Regions from separate parts of the Geodermatophilus sp. SYSU D00965 genome, predicted to be linked through region 2. Evidence: riboswitches for the same ligand, from Rfam matches in the RefSeq annotation. Region 2 holds a riboswitch; each other region holds the start of a gene.
The links. Region 2 has a riboswitch for cyclic di-AMP ahead of ACI789_RS19890 (aggregation-promoting factor C-terminal-like domain-containing protein). Riboswitches for the same ligand answer to the same signal wherever they lie in the genome.
Positions count from the first base shown of each region.

Region 1: linked by a shared signal. The riboswitch ahead of ACI789_RS02680 (C40 family peptidase) and the one ahead of ACI789_RS19890 (aggregation-promoting factor C-terminal-like domain-containing protein) in region 2 are both predicted to bind cyclic di-AMP.
Region 3: linked by a shared signal. The riboswitch ahead of ACI789_RS16610 (hypothetical protein) and the one ahead of ACI789_RS19890 (aggregation-promoting factor C-terminal-like domain-containing protein) in region 2 are both predicted to bind cyclic di-AMP.

Region 1 covers NZ_JBJGYQ010000002.1:226,110-233,101, reverse strand. The annotation lists gene ACI789_RS02710 (hypothetical protein) at 143-625, opposite strand; gene ACI789_RS02705 (NmrA/HSCARG family protein) at 744-1,592, opposite strand; gene ACI789_RS02700 (SMP-30/gluconolactonase/LRE family protein) at 1,639-2,538, shown strand; gene ACI789_RS02695 (hypothetical protein) at 2,540-2,749, opposite strand; gene ACI789_RS02690 (hypothetical protein) at 2,779-3,162, opposite strand; gene ACI789_RS02685 (hypothetical protein) at 3,206-3,367, opposite strand; cyclic di-AMP (ydaO/yuaA leader) riboswitch at 3,699-3,846, shown strand; gene ACI789_RS02680 (C40 family peptidase) at 3,859-4,371, shown strand; gene ACI789_RS02675 (hypothetical protein) at 4,412-4,792, opposite strand; gene ACI789_RS02670 (HAD domain-containing protein) at 4,981-5,490, shown strand; gene ACI789_RS02665 (hypothetical protein) at 5,497-6,096, opposite strand; gene ACI789_RS02660 (carbohydrate kinase family protein) at 6,208-6,992, shown strand, end outside.
Region 2 covers NZ_JBJGYQ010000023.1:64,322-71,313, reverse strand. The annotation lists gene ACI789_RS19900 (hypothetical protein) at 1-457, opposite strand, end outside; gene ACI789_RS19895 (alkene reductase) at 542-1,678, opposite strand; cyclic di-AMP (ydaO/yuaA leader) riboswitch at 1,818-1,976, shown strand; gene ACI789_RS19890 (aggregation-promoting factor C-terminal-like domain-containing protein) at 2,225-2,665, shown strand; gene ACI789_RS19885 (LLM class flavin-dependent oxidoreductase) at 2,835-3,824, opposite strand; gene ACI789_RS19880 (dihydrofolate reductase family protein) at 3,891-4,517, opposite strand; gene ACI789_RS19875 (ABC transporter ATP-binding protein) at 4,614-6,464, opposite strand; gene ACI789_RS19870 (MarR family winged helix-turn-helix transcriptional regulator) at 6,524-6,943, shown strand.
Region 3 covers NZ_JBJGYQ010000017.1:24,091-31,082, forward strand. The annotation lists gene ACI789_RS16600 (MFS transporter) at 1-658, opposite strand, end outside; gene ACI789_RS16605 (FAD-dependent oxidoreductase) at 903-2,102, opposite strand; gene ACI789_RS16610 (hypothetical protein) at 2,174-3,028, opposite strand; cyclic di-AMP (ydaO/yuaA leader) riboswitch at 3,297-3,447, opposite strand; gene ACI789_RS16615 (ArsC/Spx/MgsR family protein) at 3,725-4,099, shown strand; gene ACI789_RS16620 (hypothetical protein) at 4,112-4,678, opposite strand; gene ACI789_RS16625 (TIGR03086 family metal-binding protein) at 4,795-5,391, opposite strand; gene ACI789_RS16630 (bifunctional 3'-5' exonuclease/DNA polymerase) at 5,461-6,992, opposite strand, start outside.

The DNA of each region.
Region 1 (6,992 bases), on a different contig from region 2:
GTGCTCTGCGTGCCCGCGGTACGCAGAGCACGACCTCCCGCAGGTGTGGTCCCGCCCGCCCGGGTGCCCCGTCGCGTGCTCGTGCTCTGCTTCCCTGGCGAAGCAGAGCACCACCTTCCCAGGAGCACGTCCCGGGCCCGGGTCAGCCCTCGTCCGGGTCCCGCAGGGTCCGGACGTAGCCGAGGCCGACCGGGCGCTCACCGGCCAGCGCCAGCGCTTCCATCGCGCCGGCGTCGTCCAGACCGTCGCGGCCGCCGCTGACCTCGTGGAGCTCGACCTGCTCCTCGATCCACCGCTGGTGCCGGTTCCAGGCGTTGAGCGGCGTGGTGCCGAGCGAGTCGCCGATGCGGGCCCACGACGCCCCGCACCGCAGCGCCGCCCGGATGCCCAGGTGCTGCGCGTCGTAGGCCCGGCGGGCGACGACGACGCCCAGGTCGAGCAGCTCCAGGGACTCCTCGAGGTCGAGGGGCTCCACCGCGCCGCGCAGGTGGGCGGTCCAGGAGTGCGTCGGCCCGGCGGCGCGGCGCCGCGGGCCCGCCGACGCGTTGTCCCGCCGGCTCAGGTAGTCCAGCCGGGTCACCGCGGTGACCATCGGCAACGCCAGCCCGGGCACACCGATCCTCATGCCGACCGAGCCTCGGGCAGCGGGAGGCGACCCCCGCTCCACCGCAGGCCGTGTCGCCGGCATCCGGCCGCGACACGCGCCCGGCGTGACCCTCCGCGACCGACCGCGGACGCAACCGTCAGGGCGTCCAGCCGGTGCGTGCCAGCCAGGTGGGCAGGTCCTGCAGGTCGGGCGACAGGGCGCGGGTGGCCGCGAAGTCCGCCCGGTAGGCGGGCGGCGCGGCGAACCAGGCGAACATCGCGAGGGAGTCCTCGTCCTCGCCCAGGGCGTCGAGCGGCAGCGGCTCGTAGCGCGCCGGCAGCCCCGCGCGCTCACCGAAGGCCACGGCGACCTGCTCGCCGGTGCGCTCGTCCCCGCCGATCTCGACGGCGCCGCCCGGCACCCGGGACGGGTCGAGCAGGACGGCGGCGGTGACCGCACCGATGTCGGCGACGGCGATCATCTGCAGCGGCACCCCGGCGGCCAGCGCCATCCGGACGACGACCCCGCCGTCGTGGGCCGACGCCATCCACCGCAGGTTCTCCATGAAGAAGACCGGCCGGACGAACGTCGCGGGCAGACCGAGGCCCTCGATGTGCTCCTCGACCCGGCGCTTGCTCTCGAAGTGCGGGATGCCGGTGTGCCGCTCGGCCCCGCCGACGGAGCTGAACACCAGGTGCTCGACGCCGGCGTCGGCGGCCGCGTCGGCCAGCGCGATCCCGTCCGCCAGCTCGCCGTCCACCCCGCGCGGGCCGAACGGCGTGGTCATCGCGAACACCCGCTGCGCGCCGCGGAACGCCGTCCGCAGGCTGTCGGGGTCCTGCAGGTCGGCGCGGACCAGGTCGGCGCCGCGGTCGGCGAGGTCGCGGGCCCGGTCGGGATCGCGGACCAGCGCGCGGACCCGGGCCCCGGCGGCCAGCAGCGCACGGGCGGTGGCGCCGCCCTGCTGCCCGGTGGCTCCGACGACGGCGATCACGGGTCCGGGCACGCTGCGCTCCTCGAGGAGGGGTCGGTTCCCCCTAGGGTGCCCGACCATGGCGGATCGGCAGCTCAGGACGGTTCTGGAGGGCGGCGGGTTCTTCGAGGGCCCGCGCTGGCACGAGGGCACCTGGTGGGTGTCGGACTTCTACCGGCACACGGTCAGCCGGGTGACCGCGGACGGCGCCGAGACCGTCGTCGTCGAGGTCGAGCAGCAGCCCTCCGGGCTGGGCTGGCTGCCCGACGGCTCGCTGGTGGTCGTGTCGATGAAGGACCGGCGGGTGCTGCGGTACGCCGACGGGTCGCTGACCACCTTTGCCGACCTCGCCGAGCACTGCGGCGGGCACCTCAACGACCTGGTGGTCGACGCGCACGGCCACGTCTTCGTCGGCGACTTCGGCTTCGACCTCATGGGCGGCGGCGCCGCCGCGACCGCGTCGCTCAAGCGGATCGACCCCGACGGGACGGTGTCGGTCGCCGCCGAGGGGCTGCAGTTCCCGAACGGCTCGGTGATCACCCCGGACGGCGGCACGCTCGTCGTCGGAGAGACGCTGGGCAACCGGTACACCGCGTTCGACCTCGGTGCCGACGGGACGCTGGGCAACAGGCGGGTGTGGGCGTCGCTGGGCCCGGAGGTCACCGGATCGACGGTCGACGAGGTGCTCGGCCAGCTGGTGGTGGCCCCCGACGGCTGCGCGCTGGACGCCGAGGGACGGATCTGGGCCGCCGACGCGGTCGGCGGCCGGGTGGTGCGGGTGGCCGAGGGCGGGGAGGTCGTCGACGAGGTCGCCGCGCCGGACGGGCTCGGGGTCTACGCCTGCATGCTCGGCGGGGACGACGGCCGCACGCTGCTGATGTGCTGCGCGCCGGACTTCTACGAGCACAACCGCGCGCCGGTGCGCGAGGCGGTGCTGGTGGCGACCGAGGTCGACGTCCCCCACGCCGGCCGCCCGTAGGTCAGCTCCCGGTGGCCCCGGGCGGCGGCTGGCTGGAGCTGTGCGGGACGCTGGGGTCCTCGGTCCCGATGGTGCCGCCCTTCGCGGCGCGCGGCTCCTCCGCCTCCGACGGGGGCCCGACCAGGTCCTCCTCCGGACGCGTGCCCGGGACCTCGTCGGTCGGTTCGTTGACGCCCCCGGCGGGACGGCCGGTCATGTTGCCTTCGGACATGCCTGCCCGGTACCCGGGACGGGCGGTGGTCAGTCGGCTCGGAGGACCCGGACCGGGGAGCCGACGAGGAAGGCGGCGACGTCCTCGACGGCCTCCCGGTAGAAGACCTCGTAGGTGCGGCAGACAGTGACGCCGCGCTCGCGGGCGGCGGCCAGGTCGATGGCGGCGTTGCGCGCGCCGGTGGTGACCAGCAGCCGCAGGTTCGGCAGGCGGTCGAGCAGGCTGCGCGGGAACGGGGTGCGCTCGCGCATGACCACGACGACGTCGAAGGGAGCGAGCCGCTCGGCGACGGCATCCTCTACGTCGAGGTGGTCGGGGAAGGTGACGACGTCCAGCGGTTGGGGGACGCGGGACCAGTCGGCGAACTCCGCCGCGGCGGACTGGTAGTCGTCGAGGACGGCGACCCGGTGCACGCGGCCCCCGCCCGGGACCGGGCGGGGGCCGCGTGCGGGCGGCTCAGCGGCCGTAGCCCTTGCCGCCGCGGTTCTTCCCGGCCTGCTTGGCCTGGAAGTCCGCGATGAACTGCTTGATCTTGGCCTGGTTCTGCGGCTTGCGGGCCTCCTGGATGACCTTCGCCGCGATCCCCGACGCCACCAGCTTCCGGATCATGCCGGCCATGGGGGTGTCCCTCCTCGTTCTCGGTTACCTGCAGTCGTGCCCGCCCAACGGTCGCGCCAATCCCCGGGTTCCGGACGCCGTCCGCAGTGCGTCCGTCACTGCGCGTGCGGACACTCCGCGACCCGACGACTTTGGTCCCGACGCCTTGACCTGCGAAAACGCATCCATGACATTCCCGCGCGCTCCGTAGTGACGCGTGGTCGCGGCGGCGTGTCGCCATGCGGACACGCCGCCGTTGCGCGGCCGATCGGCCGGCTGCGACGCCCGGGAACCGCCCATACGGTCGTGCGCGGTCCTGCCGGGCCCCTCGTCACCGAACCGTGGTGACACCGGCCGGACTACGCCGAACCGGACACGGTCATCCGCCGTGCCCGGACCGGGGACCCACCGAATCCCTGGGGTGAAGCGCGTTCGCGCGCCGGGCGACTCCCCCGTCCGAACCCGTCAGCTAACCCGGTAGGCGGCCGTGGAGAACAGGAGAACCGTCGTCGATGACGACTGCCCGCACGTCCTTCGCTCGTCGCTCGTTCCGCGGGATCGCCGTCGCCGCTGTTGCCGGCGCCGCCGTGACCCTCGCCCCCGCCACCGCCTCGGCTGACGCCGGTGACGGCGGCTCCGGCGCCGTCGCCGTCGCTGCTGCCGCGGCCCCGAACGGGGCTGCGCAGAAGGCCGTCGACACCGCCCTCGCCCAGCAGGGCGACCCGTACGGCTGGGGCGCCGCCGGCCCCAACGCCTTCGACTGCTCGGGGCTGACCAGCTTCGCCTACCGCGAGGCCGGCATCTCGATCCCGCGGACCTCGCGGGCGCAGTCCGGCTTCGGCACCCCGGTGGCGAAGTCCGACCTCAAGCCCGGTGACCTGGTGTTCTTCTACAGCCCGGTCTCGCACGTCGGCATGTACATCGGCAACGGCCAGATGGTGCACGCCTCCACGGCCGGCCAGCCGGTGAAGGTCGTCAACCTCGACTCGATGCCCGGCTTCAACGGGGCTCGCCGGGTCGCGTGAGTCGCGGCGCCCGGGCGGTTCTCCCGAGCGGCCCGGGCGCTCACTCCAGCCGGCAGGGCACGGGGGCCTGCTCGGCCGACTGGAGTGAGAAGACCGCGCCGGCGTCACCCGGCCAGGAGTGCAGGAACAGCAGCCCGACGCGGGTGTTCAGGAACCCGCCCGGGCCCTGTGCCTGCACCAGGGCCGTGAGGGCGCCGGTGTCGTGGTTGCGGTAGCGCCGCAACTCGTCGCCGGCGGCCAGGGTGACGACGTCGTCGTCGACCGCGCCCATGACGAGCACCGCCTGCCAGTGGTCGGCGGGGTCGTTCTGGCACAGCCGGACGTGCACCGGGTGCGGCGCGTGGCCGCGGGCGCGCCGGTCGCACGCGGTGGCGTGCTCGACCCGGCTCGGGCCCGGGTACGGCTCGAGGTGGTCGGACACCGGCTCCCCCTTCGAAACGTGCGCGGCCGGATCACCGGCCGACCATCAGTGCAGCACGGGACATGACCCGTGAGCGGGGCCGACGAACGCGGTGGACGCCGAAGTCGCCCGCTCGCGTGGGTGAGCCCGTGGCCCGGTGACGCAGCGTGCCCGGGGTGCGCGGCCCGCCGGCGGGGTACCGCACCCCCATGGCCGACGTCCCGATCCTGCTGCTGGACGTCGACGGGGTGCTCAACGCGGCCTGCGTGGACCTGCCCGAGGGCTGGCAGCGCGGCACGTTCAACGGGTTCGTGCTGTCGTGGGACCCGACGGTCACCGCGCGGCTGCGCGAGCTGCACGAGTCGGGCCGGGTGGAGATCCACTGGCTGACCACGTGGGCCGGGGACGCCGACCGGCTGCTGGCCGAGCCGATGGGGCTGCCGCGCGGACTGCGCACCCACGAGCGGAACGGCGCCAGCCCGACCGGGTTCGCCGGACCGCTGGGTGGCGCGTCGGGCTGGTGGAAGCTCGACCTGGCCCGCGAGGTGGCCGAGGCCGAACCGGACCGGCGGATCGTCTGGATCGACGACGACCTCGCCGAGCAGGCCGAGGACACCGGCGAGTGGCTCGCCGCGCACCCGCACGTGCTCGTCGTCGCACCGGACCTGTGGGCCGGGCTCACCCACGCGCAGCTCGACGAGATCGAGGCCTGGCTCTGATCCGGCTCAACCGGGCACGCGGACGAAGCCGTGCCCGTCCCAGTGCCAGCGCACCGTGATCGGCACCGACGGGCCGCTGGCGTGGGAGTCCTCCGGCGCGTAGGCCGTCATGCGGGCGACCACGTCGCCGTCCTCGACCGACAGCCCGGCCGGGTCGTACAGCGGCGCCAGGATCGTCGCCTCGCGCAGCGTGCGCGGGCTGGGCAGGACGCCGAGCCGGTCGCCCGAGGCGGCGAAGACCTGCACCTCCTCGACGATCCCGTTGGACGGCTGCGGCGAGCACTGCAGCAGCACGACCGTGTCCGGCGCGCCGTCCCCGTCGACGTCGCCCTGCGCCTCGGCCTGGAGCCGGACGTCGTAGTGGTCGTAGTACGGGCTGCGGTCCGGGTCGGCGGGCACCCGGGCGACCCCCTCGACGAGCGTCGCCGGGAAGCCGTCCGGGACGATCTCGTCGCAGGTCACGCTGAGGGTGGCATCGCCCCAGTCCCGCGGCGTCCCCGTGCCCGGCGCGGCCGCGCTGCCGCCCGTGGCGGCGCACCCGGCCAGCAGGCACGCCGCCAGGCCGCCCCCCGCCCTCGCCAGCCGTCGCGGCACGATCCAGGACATCGGGCGATCACCTCGACGGCGGAGCGCGGGGTACCCCTCGGGACACCGAGGGTCCCACGATGCGGTCGTCGCCGGGACCTCCCCGCGAACGGCGTCGGGCACCCTCTCCCCGTGGACGCACCCCGCTGGCCCCGCCCCGCCGGCGCCGGCCCGGTCGTGGCGCTGGGCAAGCTGGTGGCCGACCAGGTGCTGGAGCTCTCCGAGCCGCTGGTCGTCGGCGGGCAGCAGCGGGTCGTGCGGACGACGACGGCCGGTGGCGCACCGGCCAACGTGACGGCGAACCTCGCGCGGCTGGACGTGCCGGCGCGGCTGGCCGGCTGGGCCGGTGCCGACCCGGTGGCCGACGGGCTGCTCGCCGCGCTGGCCGGCCGCGGGGTCGAGGTCGCGGTGGTGCGCCGCGGCCGGACGCCGCTGACCACGGTGCTGGTCTCCCCGGACGGGGAGCGGACGCTGCTGGCCGACCGCGGGGAGGGCGGCCTCTCGCCGGCCGACGTCCGCGCGCAGGAGGTGGCCGACGCCGCCGTCGTCCACCTCGACGGCTACGACCTGCTGCGCTTCCCGGACGCGCTGCGGGCCGCGGCGTCGCTGGCGCACGAGGCCGGCGTGCCGGTCAGCGTGGACGCGGCGGCCGCGGCGCGGGTCCGGCGGTTCGGGACCGAGCGCTACGCCGACCTGCTCGCCGGGCTCCGGCCCGACGTGCTGTTCGCCAACGCGGACGAGGCCGCGGTGCTGGGCCTGGACGGCGGCCTGCCGGGGTGGACGCCGGGGCTGGTGCTGGTGCACGCCGGAGCGCGGCCGACGCGGGCGCTGACGCGGTCCGGGACCGCGGAGGTGCCGGTGCCGCCGGTCCCGGCACTGCGGGACACCACCGGCTGCGGGGACGCCTTCGCCGCCGG
Region 2 (6,992 bases):
AGCGCCGCCGGGTGGCCGGGTCGGTCGACACCACGCGGGTCTCCGAGCTCAGCACCGTGCCGCCGCGGGACGGCGCCAGGCGGAGGTCCATGGCCGCCTTCACCCAGCCCGGCTCCGCGAACCGACGCACGCCGTCGGCGTCGAGCGCCGGTGGCCGGTCCCCGCCGGACAGCCGCCACGCCTGGAGCACGCCGCCGAACACGGCCGACTCCGGGGGCTGCGAGCACAGCAGCGGCACCGGCACGGCATCGAGGAACGGCCGGTCGCGCAGGTGCCCCAGCCCGCGACCGGCGAGCACGACCGGCAGGAAGCGGGCGGCGCTGAGCACCGCCGTCACCGGCAGCCGGGACATCCGCACCCGGTGCAGCTCGTCCCACACCGCCGCCGGCGGGGCGTCGATCCACTGCGCCTGGCGGGTGACGTGGTCGGCTGCCGGCACGACGTCGTCGAGGTCCACACGGCTCCCGTACCCGGCCGGAGCGCGCCGTGTGCACCCAGCGTGGTCCCGGACAGCGCGAGACCACGCCGAGTGCACAGGGCGTCAGCTGGCCCGGCGGTCGGTGAGGGTCGGGTAGTCGGTGTAGCCCTCGGCGCCGGACGCGTAGAACAGGTGCGCCCGGATCTCGTTCTCCGGGTGCTCGCCGGCCCACCGCTCCACCAGGTCGGGGTTGGCGATGACCGGGCGGCCCACGGCGACGGCGTCGGCGTGCGCGGCCTCGATGAGCGCCACCGCCTCCTCGCGCGTGGTCACCGTGCCGAACCCGCTGTTGGCGATCAGCGGGCCGCCGAAGCGCCGGCGCAGCTCCTGCACCAGGTCGCCGGCCGGCTCGCGGTGCAGCACCGACAGGTAGGCGAGGCCCAGCGGGGCGAGCTGGTCGAGCAGCGCGCCGTAGGTGGCGAGGACGTCGTCCCGGTCGGGCTCCAGGGCGTCCTGGATGCCGTGCTCGGGCGAGATGCGCAGGCCGACGCGGCCGGCGCCGATCGCCGCGGCCACCGCCGTCACCACCTGGACGACGAAGCGCGCCCGGTTCTCCGGGGAGCCGCCGTACTCGTCGGTCCGCAGGTTGGACGTCGGGGAGAGGAACTCGTGCAGCAGGTAGCCGTTGGCGCCGTGGATCTCCACGCCGTCCAGACCGGCCTCGATCGCGCGGCGGGCGGCGGTGACGAAGTCCTGCACGGTCGCCCGGGCCTCGGCGACGGTCAGCGCGTGCGGCACCGGGTACGGCTGCTTGCCCTTCTCCGTGTGCCCCTCGCCGTTGATGGCGACGGCGCTGGGCGCGACCACGCGGCGGCCGCCGTTGACGTCGGGGTGGGTGACCCGGCCGCCGTGCATCACCTGCATCACGATCGTGCCGCCACGGGCGTGCACCGCCTCGGCGACGCGGCGCCAGCCCTCGACCTGCTCGTCGGTGACGATGCCGGGCTGGCCGACGAACGCCTGCGACTCGTGGTTCGGGTAGGTGCCCTCGGTGATGATCAGGCCGACCCCGGCGCGCTGCCGGTAGTGCTCGACGACGAGGTCGCCGGGGACGCCGGAGGCGCCGGAGCGCATGCGGGTGAGCGGGGCCATCACGACGCGGTTGGCGAGCTCGAGGCCGCCCAGGGTCACGGGGGAGAACAGGTCCACGAGGAGTTCGACGCCCGGACCGGAGCCGCCATTCCGGGCCGCGACCGTCACGGCGCTCACAGTGACGCGCGTCCCGCCGCAACGGACACGTCGCAACAGCGGATCGGCGGCCGTCGAGTGGCGCGATGTACGTCGCGTTCGTACGGTGACCGTGTCCGGCCCTCGACGCCTCCCGAGCCCGGGGAGCCCGCGCCGGACGCCGCCGAGTCGCACCCACCGTGGTGGGCGCGAGCCGGGGACCCACCCGCACCACCCGGGGTGAGTCCCGCTCCCGGGAGCACCGGGAGCGGGTAGGGCACTCCCAGCCCGAACCCGTCAGCTGACCCGGTAGGCGGCCCGGGGAGAAACGGAGAACCACCGCGCGCCTGGGGCCGGAGCCCCCGCGCGCCCACAGGTCCGGGACCGTCGCGCTCCCGCCTGTCCACCCACCAGGACCAGCCGCACGGCACGCACCGTCGGCCGACGGCTCCTCGCCGGGCGTCCGTGTCCGGCCGGTGCCGCGCGCCCAGCTGACGACACGCCGACGGCCGCGGCCGGTCCCGCAGCACCGTCCCGGCGCCGTCGGTGCCGGGCGACCGCACAGCACGAGGAACACACATGCACAACCAGCACAACCAGCGCCCTCGCTCCCTGCACCGGCTCGCCGCCGCAGCCGGTCTGAGCCTGGCCCTCGCCCTCGCCCCCACCGGGGGTTCGGTCGCCCGGGCGGAGGGGGACCACTCCCTGGCCTCGATCGGGGCCTCGCAGAAGCAGGCCTACAAGAACCACGCCCTGGGCCAGGTCGGGGGCAACCGCACCCAGTTCGGCTGCCTCGACCAACTGTGGGAGCGGGAGAGCGGGTGGAACCCCCACGCGCAGAACCCGACGAGCAGCGCCTACGGCATCCCGCAGTTCCTCGACTCCACCTGGGCCATGACCGGCATCCGCAAGACCTCGGACCCGTACCGGCAGATCAAGGCGGGGCTGATCTACATCGGGAAGCGGTACGGCAGCCCCTGCGGGGCGTGGCGGCACTCCCAGAACACCGGCTGGTACTGACCCGCGACGACGATCGCCTGTCCGGACGGACCGCGCCCGCCCGGACAGGTGGTCCGGCGGGGAGTCGTGCTCTGCCCACCCTCGTGGGCAGAGCACGACTCCCCGGGCACCAGGTCCCGGACCCGTCAGGCGGGACTCGCGGGCGGTCGGGCCACGGCTCTCAGGGGTGTCAGGCCCCGGCGCCCGCCATCGCCTCGGCGGTCAGCTCGACCGAGCGCAGCCGGCCCTCCGTGCCGGGGAACTGGTGCGCCACGATCAGCTCGTCGGCGTCGGCGTGCTTCGCGAAGCCCTGGAGGTACTCGCGCACCTCGTCCGGGGTCCCGATGGCGGTGTGGGTGAGCATCGTGTCGACGTGCAGGCCCGCGCCGCCGTCGAGCAGCAGCTGCGCCTCGTCGTCCGACAGCGACCGCCCGCGGCCGAACAGCCCGACGGCCAGCGTCCGACGGACGGCGGCGTAGGCCTCCTCGGCCGCCGAGCGGGTGTCGGCCGCGACCACGTTCACGCCGGCGACCACGTACGGCTCGGCGAGCTGCTCGGACGGCTTGAACTCGCGCCGGTAGGCCTCGACCGCGGGCTGGAGCATCGCCGGGGCGAAGTGCGACGCGAACGCGTAGGGCAGGCCGAGCGCGGCGGCCAGCGTCGCCCCGAACATCGACGAGCCCAGGACGTAGAGCGGCACGCGCGAGCCCTTGCCCGGGATCGCGTCGACCCCGGGCACCCGCGACTCCCCGGCCAGGTAGGCCTGCAGCTCGAGGACGTCCTGCGGGAAGCGGTCGGCCGAGCGGGGGTCCCGGCGCAGGGCGTACATCGTGTTCTGGTCCGAGCCCGGGGCCCGGCCCAGGCCCAGGTCGATCCGGCCCGGGTACATGGCGTCGAGGGTGCCGAACTGCTCGGCGATGGTCAGCGGCGCGTGGTTGGGCAGCATGACGCCGCCGGCGCCGAGCCGGATGGACGACGTGTGCGCGCCGACGTGCGCGATCAGCACGCTCGTGGCCGACGACGCGATGTGCGGCATGTTGTGGTGCTCGGCGTACCAGACCCGGCGGTAGCCGGTCTCCTCGGCCCGCTGCGCGAGCGCGACGCTCGCGGCGATGCTGTCGGCTGCGGTCGACCCCTTGGCGATCGGCGCCAGGTCGAGGATGGACAGCGGGATGCTCATGACGGTGCCTCTTCCGTGGTGTTGTCACGAGCAACGGGTCGGGGGCCGCCGTCCTTCCCGGGTGTGTCACTCCTCGTACTCGGGCCCCACCGAACCGGTCTCCACCTCACCGACCCGCTGGTAGGTGGCGATCAGCACGCCCGAGCCGGTCACCTTCGACGCGGTCAGCCGCCAGGTGCGCGGGATCGCCCCCTCGCCGAACAGCCGCTTGCCCTGCCCGAGGGTCACCGGGAAGACGACCAGCCGCAGCTCGTCGACCAGGTCCTCGTGCAGCAGCGTCTGCACCAGCCCGGCCGAGCCGTGCACCTGCAGCTCCCCGCCGTCCTCGGCCTTGAGCGCCCGGACGGCGTCGGGCACGGGACCCTCCAGCAGCCGCGCGGTCTCCCACTCCACCTCGGTGAGGGTCCGCGAGGCGACGTACTTGGTCTTGTCGTTCAGGCCGGTCGAGACCGCGCTGCTCTCGTCCCGCATCTTCGGCCAGGACGCGTAGAAGATGTCGTAGGTCCGCCGGCCGAGCAGGAAGTCCTGTGCGGGGCCGAACCACTCCTCCATCTGCGCGCCGAGGTCCTCGTCGAAGTGCGGCACCAGCCAGCCCTCGTAGGAGAACCCGCCCTCCGGGTCCTCGCCCGGCCCGCCGGGGGCCTGCATGACGCCGTCCAGGGTGACGAACGTGGTGACGACGAGCGGTCGCATCGGGGTCCTCCTCGGGTGCGGCCCGGCCTCGGGTGACCGGTCTCCCCGGTAGGACGGCGTCCGCGCCGCCTTCTCATCGACGAGGTCGACCTCCGCTCACGCGGCCAGGGCGACGTCCCGGTCGGCGGCGGCCACCAGCTCGGCGTAGCGGCCGCCCGCGCCGAGCAGCTCCTCGTGCGTGCCGCTCTCCACGACCCGGCCCGCCGCGAGCACCGCGATCCGGTCGGCGTCGCGCACCGTGGACAGCCGGTGCGCGATCGTGATCGTCGTCCGGCCGCGGCTGGCCTCGTCGAGGGCGGCCTGCACGGCCCGCTCGGTGGCGGTGTCCAGCGCGCTGGTCGCCTCGTCGAGCACCAGCACCCGCGGGTCGCGCAGCAGCGTGCGGGCGATCGCCAGCCGCTGCTTCTCCCCGCCGGAGAACCGGTGCCCGCGGGCGCCCACCACGGTGTCGTAGCCGTCGGGCAGCGCGGCGATGACGTCGTGCACCTGGGCGCGGCGGGCGGCCTCCTCGATCTCGGCGTCCGTGGCGTCGGGCCGGGCGTGCCGCAGGTTCTCCCGCACCGTCGTGTGCAGCAGGTAGGTCTCCTGCGCGACGACGCCCACCACCTGCGCCAGCGTGGCCAGGGTCAGGTCGCGGACGTCGACGCCGTCGATCGTCACCCGGCCGGCGGTCGGGTCGGCCAGCCGCGCGACCAGCGAGGCCAGCGTGCTCTTGCCCGAGCCGGTCTCCCCCACCAGCGCCAGCGTCGTGCCGGCCGGCACCGCGAGGTCGACGTCGGCCAGCGCGGGCCGGTGCCCGCCGGGGTAGGTGAACGAGACGCCCTCGAACCGGACCTCGCCGCGCACGGCCGCCGGGTCGAGCGGCACGGGGTCGGCCGGGTCGTCGATCTCCACCGGCAGGTCGAGGTACTCGAACACCCGGCTGAACAGGGCCATCGAGCTGGTCACCGAGACGCCGACGTCGAGCAGCTGCATGAGCGGGCGGAACAGCGTGGTCTGCAGCGTGGTGAACGCGACCAGGGTGCCGATGGTCATGCCGCCGGAGGTCGCCGGCAGGCCCGCGGCCAGGTAGATCGCCGCCGGGATGGCGGCGAAGACGATGCTCATCGTGGCCATCCGCCACCGGCCGGCCAGCTGGGAGCGCACCTCCAGGTCGACCAGGCCCTCGGAGGTGTCGGCGAACCGCCGCGACTGCGTGGGCCCGGCGCCCAGGGTCTTGCCCAGCAGCACGCCGCTGATCGACAGCCCCTCCTCGACCTGGGCGTGCAGGTCGGCGAGGGCACGCTGCCGCTGCGTGGTGACGGCGTACCGCATCCTGGCGACCCTGCGGGTCAGCAGCACCGCCGGCGGCAGGACGACGAGGGACAGCAGCGACAGCCGCCACGACAGCGCCACCATGGCGAGCACGGTGCCGACGACGGTGGTCGCGTTGGACGCCAGCGACGTCGCCGTCGAGGTGACCACCGACTGCATGCCGGCGATGTCGTTGGTGAGCCGCGACTGCACGTCTCCCCCGCGGGTGCGGGTGAAGAAGCCCAGCGACTGGCGCTGCAGGTGGCTGAAGACCGCCGTCCGCAGGCCGTGCATCACGCGCTGGCCGACCGTCGTGGACAGCCAGGTCTGCACCACCCCGAGGACGGCGGTGGTGCCGGCCACCGCGACCATCCCGGCGACCGCCCAGGCGAGCAGGACGACGTCCTGCCGCGGGAGCGCCTCGTCGATCACGAGCCGGACGAGGAACGGCGAGGCCAGCGCCACGACCGAGGCGCAGACGATGAGCACCACCACCACGGCCACCTGCCAGCGGTAGGGCGAGAAGAGGGCACCCACCCGGCGCAGCGGGACGGGTGAGCGCTCGAGCTGGGCACGGTCGGCCGGGTCGACGGTGCGCCCCGAGCGCCCGCCCCCGCCGCCTCTGGTCAGTCCGTCGACGACGACCACCTCCACGGTTTACTGAGGTAACCTCACGATGAGGTAACCGTAGCAGCGTCGGTACGATTCCCGCCGTGGCCGACGACGACGCCGAGGCGCTGGGCGAGTTGCTCATGCGGGTGGCCCGCGCGCAACGCCATCGGTGGAGCGATGCCCTGGCGCCCTGGGACCTCTCCCCGCACCAGGCCCGTGCGCTGCGCGCCGTCTGCACGCGGGAGGGCACCCGGCTGTCGGACCTGGCCGAGGCGCTGCACATCGCGCCGCGCTCGGCCACGGAGGTCGCCGACGCGCTGGAGGCCCGCGGGCTGGCCACCCGCTCCCCCGACCCCACCGACCGGCGGGCCGTCGTCCTCGCGCCGACCGCGGCCGGGCGCCGGGTCGCCCAGGAGGTCGCCGCGGCGCGGGCGGCCGACACCCGTGACCTCTTCGCCCGCCTCGACCCGGCCGACCGGGCCGCCCTCGGCCGGATCCTGCGGACCCTCGCCGCGGACTGACCCGACCGCTCCGCGCATGCGTACATCCCGGGCATCCGGGCTACGGGGG
Region 3 (6,992 bases), on a different contig from region 2:
TGTAGGACTGCCCGTTGGACCCCATGTTGATCAGGAAGACCCGCAGCAGGCCCGGGCGACCGTGCTTGAGGACGTCGCCGACCGGGGTGTCCTGGGTGCCGATCCGCGCGCGCTCGGTCTCCCGGAAGACCGGGGACTCCCGCAGCCGGCGCCTCAGGACGTAGGCCCCGATCGTCACGAACACCGACGAGAAGAAGACCAGCCGCCAGCCGTAGGACAGCAGCGCCTCGTCGTCGAGCCGCTGGGCGAGGATCCAGGCGACGGCGCCGAGCACCGAGCCCAGGGCCGCACCGACGAAGACCAGCGACGAGTACAGGCCGCGCCGGGAGCGCCGCGCGGTCTCGGCCAGCAGCGTCACGCCGCCGGCCTGCTCGGCCCCGGCCCCGAAGCCCTGCAGGAAGCGGCAGACGACCAGCAGGATCGGCGCGAGGATCCCCACCTGGTCGTAGGTGGGCAGCAGGCCGATGGCGAACGTCGCGATGCCCATCAGGAACAGCGTGGCCACCAGCACCCACTTGCGGCCGAGCCGGTCACCGAAGCGCGCGAAGAACAGGCCGCCGAGCGGGCGGGCGGCGAACCCGACGGCGTAGGCGCCCAGCGACGCCACCACCCCGACGGCCGGGGAGACGTCGGGGAAGAACACCCGGTTGAAGACGATGGCCGCCGCGGTGCCGTAAGATGACGAAGTCGTACTGCTCCAGCGCGGTGCCGACGAGCCCGCCGAGGGCGGCCCGCCGGACGTTGGCCTGGTCGACGGGGTGGTCGTCGGTCTCCAGCGATGCTCTCGACGTGCTCACGGGAACTCCTGCCGGTGGAGGCCTGCAGGCACATGGCACACCCGGACATCCGGCACCGCCACCGCAGGGTGGCCCCCCGGGGCCCCGGCACGGCGCGGGGCCCGCTCACCCGCCGTGCGGCCGGTCCGCGAGGAGCCGGACGATCGGGGCCAGCGCCCGGTCGAGCGTTCCGAACCGCGCGACCAGGTCCCGGACGACGGCGGCCGGCCGGGACCTGCGGAACACGAGCCGGCCCAGGACGCGGGAGGTGCGCTGCGCGGACTCCACGCGGGGGCGCTGCCGGGCCTCGTGGTCCCGCAGCACCGCCGGCACGGACCCCGGCGTGGCCCCTGCCAGCGCCCGGCCCAGCACGTCGGCGGACTCGATGGCCATGGCCGCCCCGATGCCCGCGGTGGGCAGGAACCCGGCCGCGGCGTCACCCAGCAGCACCACCCGGCCGGCGGTCCACCTGCCGGCCCGGACGTCGGTCATCGGCCAGTAGTGGGTGCCGTGGCCGGCGGCGACCGTGCGCAGTGCGCGCTCGAGCCGGAGGTCGTGGGCCCGCAGCCGCCGGCGCACCCGGCCGACGAACTCGGCGGCTCCCCGGGCGGTGTCCCGGCGCGGGCCGCCCAGGAAGACGCCGACCCGGCCCGGGACCGGGTACGTGCCGAGGGAGAACCCCTGCCCCCAGCACTCTTCGTACCGGTCGGGGGCGTCGTCCGGGTCGGTCCAGCCGACCCAGCCGCCCCAGCCGGTGTCGTACCCCCGGGCCGCGCCGTCGCCCATCGCCAGCGACCGGGTGGCCGAGCGCATCCCGTCGGCGGCCACGACCGCGTCGAACTCGCCGGTCGCCACCGCGGACCCGTCGGTGATCTCGGCGCGCACACGGGCGCCGTCCTGCTCGAGGCGGCGGACGGTCGCGCCGTTGCTGACCGGTCCACCCGCGGCGGCCAGGACGGCCAGGAGCTCGCCCCGCTCGATGCCGCGGTGGTCCCCGAAGGCCAGCAGGCTCTCGAAGGAGTACTCCCGCACCGGTCGGCCCGCCCGGTCCCGCAGCGTGTACCGGCGGATGGGCACGCTGCGGTCCCGGTAGGCGCCCTCCACCTGCAGGTGTCGCAGCGCCGGATCGACCAGGGGGACCAGTCCGAGCATGTAGCCCCGGTCGGGGCCGGCGGGCCGTCGTTCCAGCAGGACCGGGTGCAGCCCGGCTCCGCGGAGGCACTGCGCGAGCGTCACCCCCGCCACGCCGGCGCCGACGACCAGGACCCGCAGCGGGTCCGCCCGGACGGCCGCGAGCTGGTCGGCCACGGTTCCCGGTTCGAGCACCGGCCACCACCTCCCCGACCGATCCGCAGGCGACCTCCACGGTCCTCCCCGCGGCGGCCGGCCGAGCGGGCTCAGCCCCGGTAGTTCACGTGGACGTGGTCGAAGTGGTTGGCCGTCACGCCGCCGCGGTCGGCCATCGGCTCGAAGGACCCGTTCGGCGACTGCAGGATCCGCTGCTCCCAGATGAGGTATTCCACGCCGAGCTCGGCCCAGTGGTCGCGGTGGTACTGGACGATGGCGTCGCCCAGGGCGGCGTCGGTCAGGACCATGTAGTCCACGGCCAGGCCGGACGGGTGGCCGTGCGGGTCGGCCGCGCTGGCGCGGGTGCCGCCCAGGGTGATGTCGGCGGCGCCCGGCACGTTCGAGACGACGGCGTTGGCGGCGGCCTGGGCGGCCGGCTTGATGCTCCCGGCGGTGTTGGTGATCCGCGCGACCGCGCCCGGGGCCGCCGCCCGCGCGGGGGCGGCGGCAGCCGCCGGTGCGGCCTGCTCGGCGGCAGCGGCGGCCTCGGCCTCGGCGGCTGCGCGCGCGGCGGCCTCGGCCTCGGCGGCGGCCCGGGCGGCGGCCTCGGCCTCGGCCTGCTGCCGGTCCCGCGCGGCCTGGTCGGCGGCGGCCTGCGCCTGCTGTGCGGCGGTCTGCTCGGCCTCGCGGGAGGCGCGGCTGGCGGCGAGGTCCTCGAGCGGCTGCAGGTCCGGAGCCGCGTCGACCCGCGCTGGGGCGGACTGGGCGCTGAGCCCGAGCTCCGCGGCGACGCTGACCGACTCCGACGCGCCGGCCTCCGCCTGCGCGGCCGGCTCCACGCCGATGAGGGCGTTGGCCAGGACGGCGCCGGCGACGGCGGTGCCCAGGAGCAGCGCCGGACGGCGGCGCGAGCGGGGCTTCCCGCGGCGGTCTGCGCGGGTGGAGGTGGTGGTGCGGGGGTCCATGGGGTGTTGCTCCGAGGTGTGCGAGCGCAGCGGGACCACGGCGGGGCGCGGGCTGCGGCGGGGGAGGTCGGGCGGGGGCGGCGGCGGTCCGGGCGGGCCGGTCCGCGGCACTCCGGGGACGGCGGGGGCGCCGGTCGAGCGAGGGTGCTCGGGGGTGCGGCGGGTGCGGGCCCGGGACGGCCGCGTGCGGTCAGGTGCGCCGGCGCGCCCGGTACCGGAGCGACGAGGGGCGTCCAGCAGCGCAGGGGCACGCCATGCGGCGGCTCTCCGTTCTTCCGTGAGCCGCCTACCGAGTTAGCTGACGGGTTCGGGCGGGAAGCAGCCCTACCGGCCCCGGGCACGTGGCCCGGAGCGGATTCACCCCAGTACTGCGGTGGGTCCCCGGCTCGCCCCAGAGGGCGACTCGGCGGCGTCCGCCGGCTTCCCCGGAGGGGACGTGACGACCGGGCGGACCCACCGACAGTAACCGGCGTTATGCGTTTGTGACAATCGCGCGCCGACGATTCGTCGGGTGATGCGTGTCGCGCCTTCCCCGCCCGACGGTCGGAGCTGGTAGGCGCCGTCGATCCGCGTGCGCGGGGCCGCCCGCGCCGGGTGTGCACGTACCGCGGTGGTCGGTGCCCGCAGAACGCGGTACGTGCACGAACCGTCGTCGGGGCCGCGGGAAGGGCCGCGAGGCCGCCCTAGGGTGGGTCCGTGGAGGTCTGGTTCAACCCGTCCTGCTCCAAGTGCCGCGCCGCGCGCGCCCAGCTGGAGGAGGCCGGGGTCGAGTACACGCTGCGCCGCTACCTCGACGACCCGCCGACCGGGGACGAGCTGCGCGCCGCGCTGGCCGCCCTCTCCCTCGAGCCGTGGGACGTCACGCGGATGTCCGAGCCGCTCGCCCGCGAGCTGGGCCTGGCGGACCTGCCGCAGGACGCCGACGCGTGGATCCGCCTGCTCGCCGAGCACCCGCGGCTCATCCAGCGCCCGCTGGTGCTCACCGACGACGGCCGGGCGTGGATCGCCCGTGACGACCAGACCCTCACCGAGGTGGTCGCGGCCGGACGGCGCCGCGACGGGGACGGCTGAGCCCGGTCGGCGCTACCGGCCCAGCAGCCGACGCAGCCCCGTCACCGGCGCGCGCAGCGACCACCACGCCAGCCGCACCGGCACGCCGGCCGCGGCCCGGGCCCCGCGCACGCACAGGCGCCGCAGATCGGCGTACTCGGCGGGCCGCGGACGGTTCGCCGCAGCGGGCCAGGGGCCCGCGGCCGGCGCGGCCTCCTCGGGGGGCGGCGTCGCCGGGACGATCAGGTCGACCGTCGTCCGCCGCCGCGGCGCGCGCAGCGACTCGAACGACGGGATGGGCGGCGGCGTGGGCGCCTCGTCGTCGGCCTCGATCCCCGCGGCGACCGCCTCGGTGTGCACCTCGGCCTCCGAGGGGGTCGCGCGGGGCACGCGGGTGACCGGCTCGGGGACGACGGTGCGGATCGCGGCGATCAGGCCCGGGCCGAGCCCGTCGATCGCGGCGAGCTCCCGCCGGCTGAGGCCCGCGAGCTCCTCGGTGGTGGTCACGCCCGCGCGCAGCAGCGCGGTCACGGCCCGCCCGGGCAACCCCAGGTCGCGGATCGTCCCCGCCGGCCCGCCCCCCGGCGACTCGATCGACATGCCGCTCAACGTAATCGCTGCCCGCCGTGCGGGCGCGGGTGGACCGGCGCGGGGCGCGCGTCACTCGCGGGTGGAGGTGTCCAGCCCGGTGCGGTCGTGGACGTCCAGCCGCACGGCTACCGTCCGCCTCCTCCCACGGACCGGCCGAGCAGCGCGGCGAGCCGGTCGATCGCCGGTGCGTCGTCGGCCACCGGCCGGGACGGCGCGAACGGCTGCCGGTCCTCCGGGAGTCGCCCCAGCAGGTCGCGGCTGAACGCCAGCTCGGGCTCGGCGAGCTCGTCGGGGAACGGCGCGGGCCGGCCGGTCGCGCGGGCGAGGTCCCAGCCGTGCACCAGCGTCTCGACGGTGCGCAGGTGCACGAGGGCGGGGCCGGGCAGCGTCCCGGCGGGCAGCGTGTGCGCCCGCTCCAGGACCCCCGGTTCCCGCAGCGCGGCCAGCAGCTGGTCGGCCGAGTCCCGGTGACTGGCCGCGGGGTCCTCCCCCAGCTGGTCGACGGAGGCCCGCCGGCCGAGCTGGTCCATCGGCGGCAGCGGCTTCCCGCGCAGCACGCGGACGACGAGCCGGTTGCCGCCGACGAGGTGGTTGACGAGCTGGCGGACGGTCCAGTCGGTGCACGGGGTCGGGGCGTCCCACTGGTCGGGCGTCACGGCGGCCACCAGCTGTCCGGTGCCGTCGAGCGCGGTGGCCAGCGGGGCGAGGGTGTCGTCGGTCACGGGTCCTCCGGGGCTGCGGGCTGCGATGGGCGGCGAGCGTGGCAGCTGCCACCGACGATCCCGGAGCCCTCAGCCGGCGTCGGCCCAGGACCGCACCACGGCGACGTCGAGCGGGAAGTCCACGGGGAACGCCCCGAACAGCAGCCGGCCCGCCTCGGCCGCCGCGCGCCGCACCTCGGCGGTCACGTCCTGGGCCAGGGCCTCGGGGGTGTGGACGACGACCTCGTCGTGCAGGAAGAACACCAGGTGCGGGCGCTCGTCGACCCGCCCGGTGCCGCCGAGCCGCCACAGCCGGTTGCGCAGGTCGGCCAGCCAGCACAGCGCCCACTCGGCCCCGGTGCCCTGGACGACGAAGTTCCGGGTGAACCGCCCCCAGGCGCGGCGGTGGCGGTCCCGCTGCTCGCTGCCGTCGTCCCCGTCGGCGGGCTCGCCGAGCCCCACCGGGCGCTGCGCCCAGGCCCCGGTCGGCGCCGGCGATCCCCGGCCGAGCAGGGTGTGCACGACCTCGCCGCGCTCCCCCGCGCGGGCGGCCTCCTCCACCAGCCCGATCGCGCGCGGGTACCGGCGGGCCAGCCGCGGCATCATGCGGCCGCTCTCGCCGCGGGTGCCGCCGTACATCGCCCCGAGCATGCCCACCTTGGCCTCGGCGCGGGTCGCGACCGCACCGGAGGCGACCATGCCCTGGTAGAGGTCCGACGAGCGGGCCGCCTCGGCCATCGCGAGGTCGCCGCTCATCCCGGCGAGCACCCGCGGTTCCAGCTGGGCGACGTCGGCGACCACGAACCGCCAGCCGTCGTCGGCCACCGCCGCGGGGCGGACCTGGACCGGCACCGACAGCGCTCCTCCGCCGTTCGACGCCCAGCGCCCGGTGACCACGCCGCCGGGCACGAAGACCGAGCGGAACCGGCCCTCGCGCACCCAGCTGTCCAGCCAGTTCCAGCCGTTGGCGGCGAGCAGCCGGGCGAGCCTCTTGTACTCCAGCAGCGGCGCGACGACGGGGTGGTCGACCTGCTCGAGGGTCCAGGACCGGGTGTCGCGGACCGGCAGCCCGGCGTCCTGGAGGGCCCGCAGCAGCGCGCCCGGCGAGTCCGGGTTGAGGTCGGGCACGCCGAGCGCGGCGCGCACCTCCCGGGCCAGCGCCTCCAGACCCGAGGGCCGGGCCCCGCCGACCGGCCGCGGGCCGAGCAGACCGGTGAGCAGCCGCTCGTGCACGTCGGCCCGCCACGGCAGGCCGGCCCAGGTCATCTCGGCGGCGGCGAGCGCGCCGGAGGACTCCGCCGCCACCAGCAGGCCCAGCCGCGCCCGCCGGGGCGACGCGGCGAGCACCGCCTGCTGCCGCTCGTGCTCGGCGAGGGGGTCGAGGCGGTCGGCGGGGTCGTCGAGCGCGAACAGCGCCGGGGCGGCCTCGGTCACCGGCTGCAGCGCGTCCCACCCCGCGGTGTCGCCGCCGCCGAGCAGCGCCTGGTCGGCGAACGGCGAGCGCCGCAGCAGGGCGTGGCCGAGCCGCAGGTCGGTGCAGCGCTCGACCCGGACGCCGGCCGCCAGGAGCGCCGGGTACCACCGGGTGGTGTCGTCCCACACCCAGCGGACCGGCGCGGACT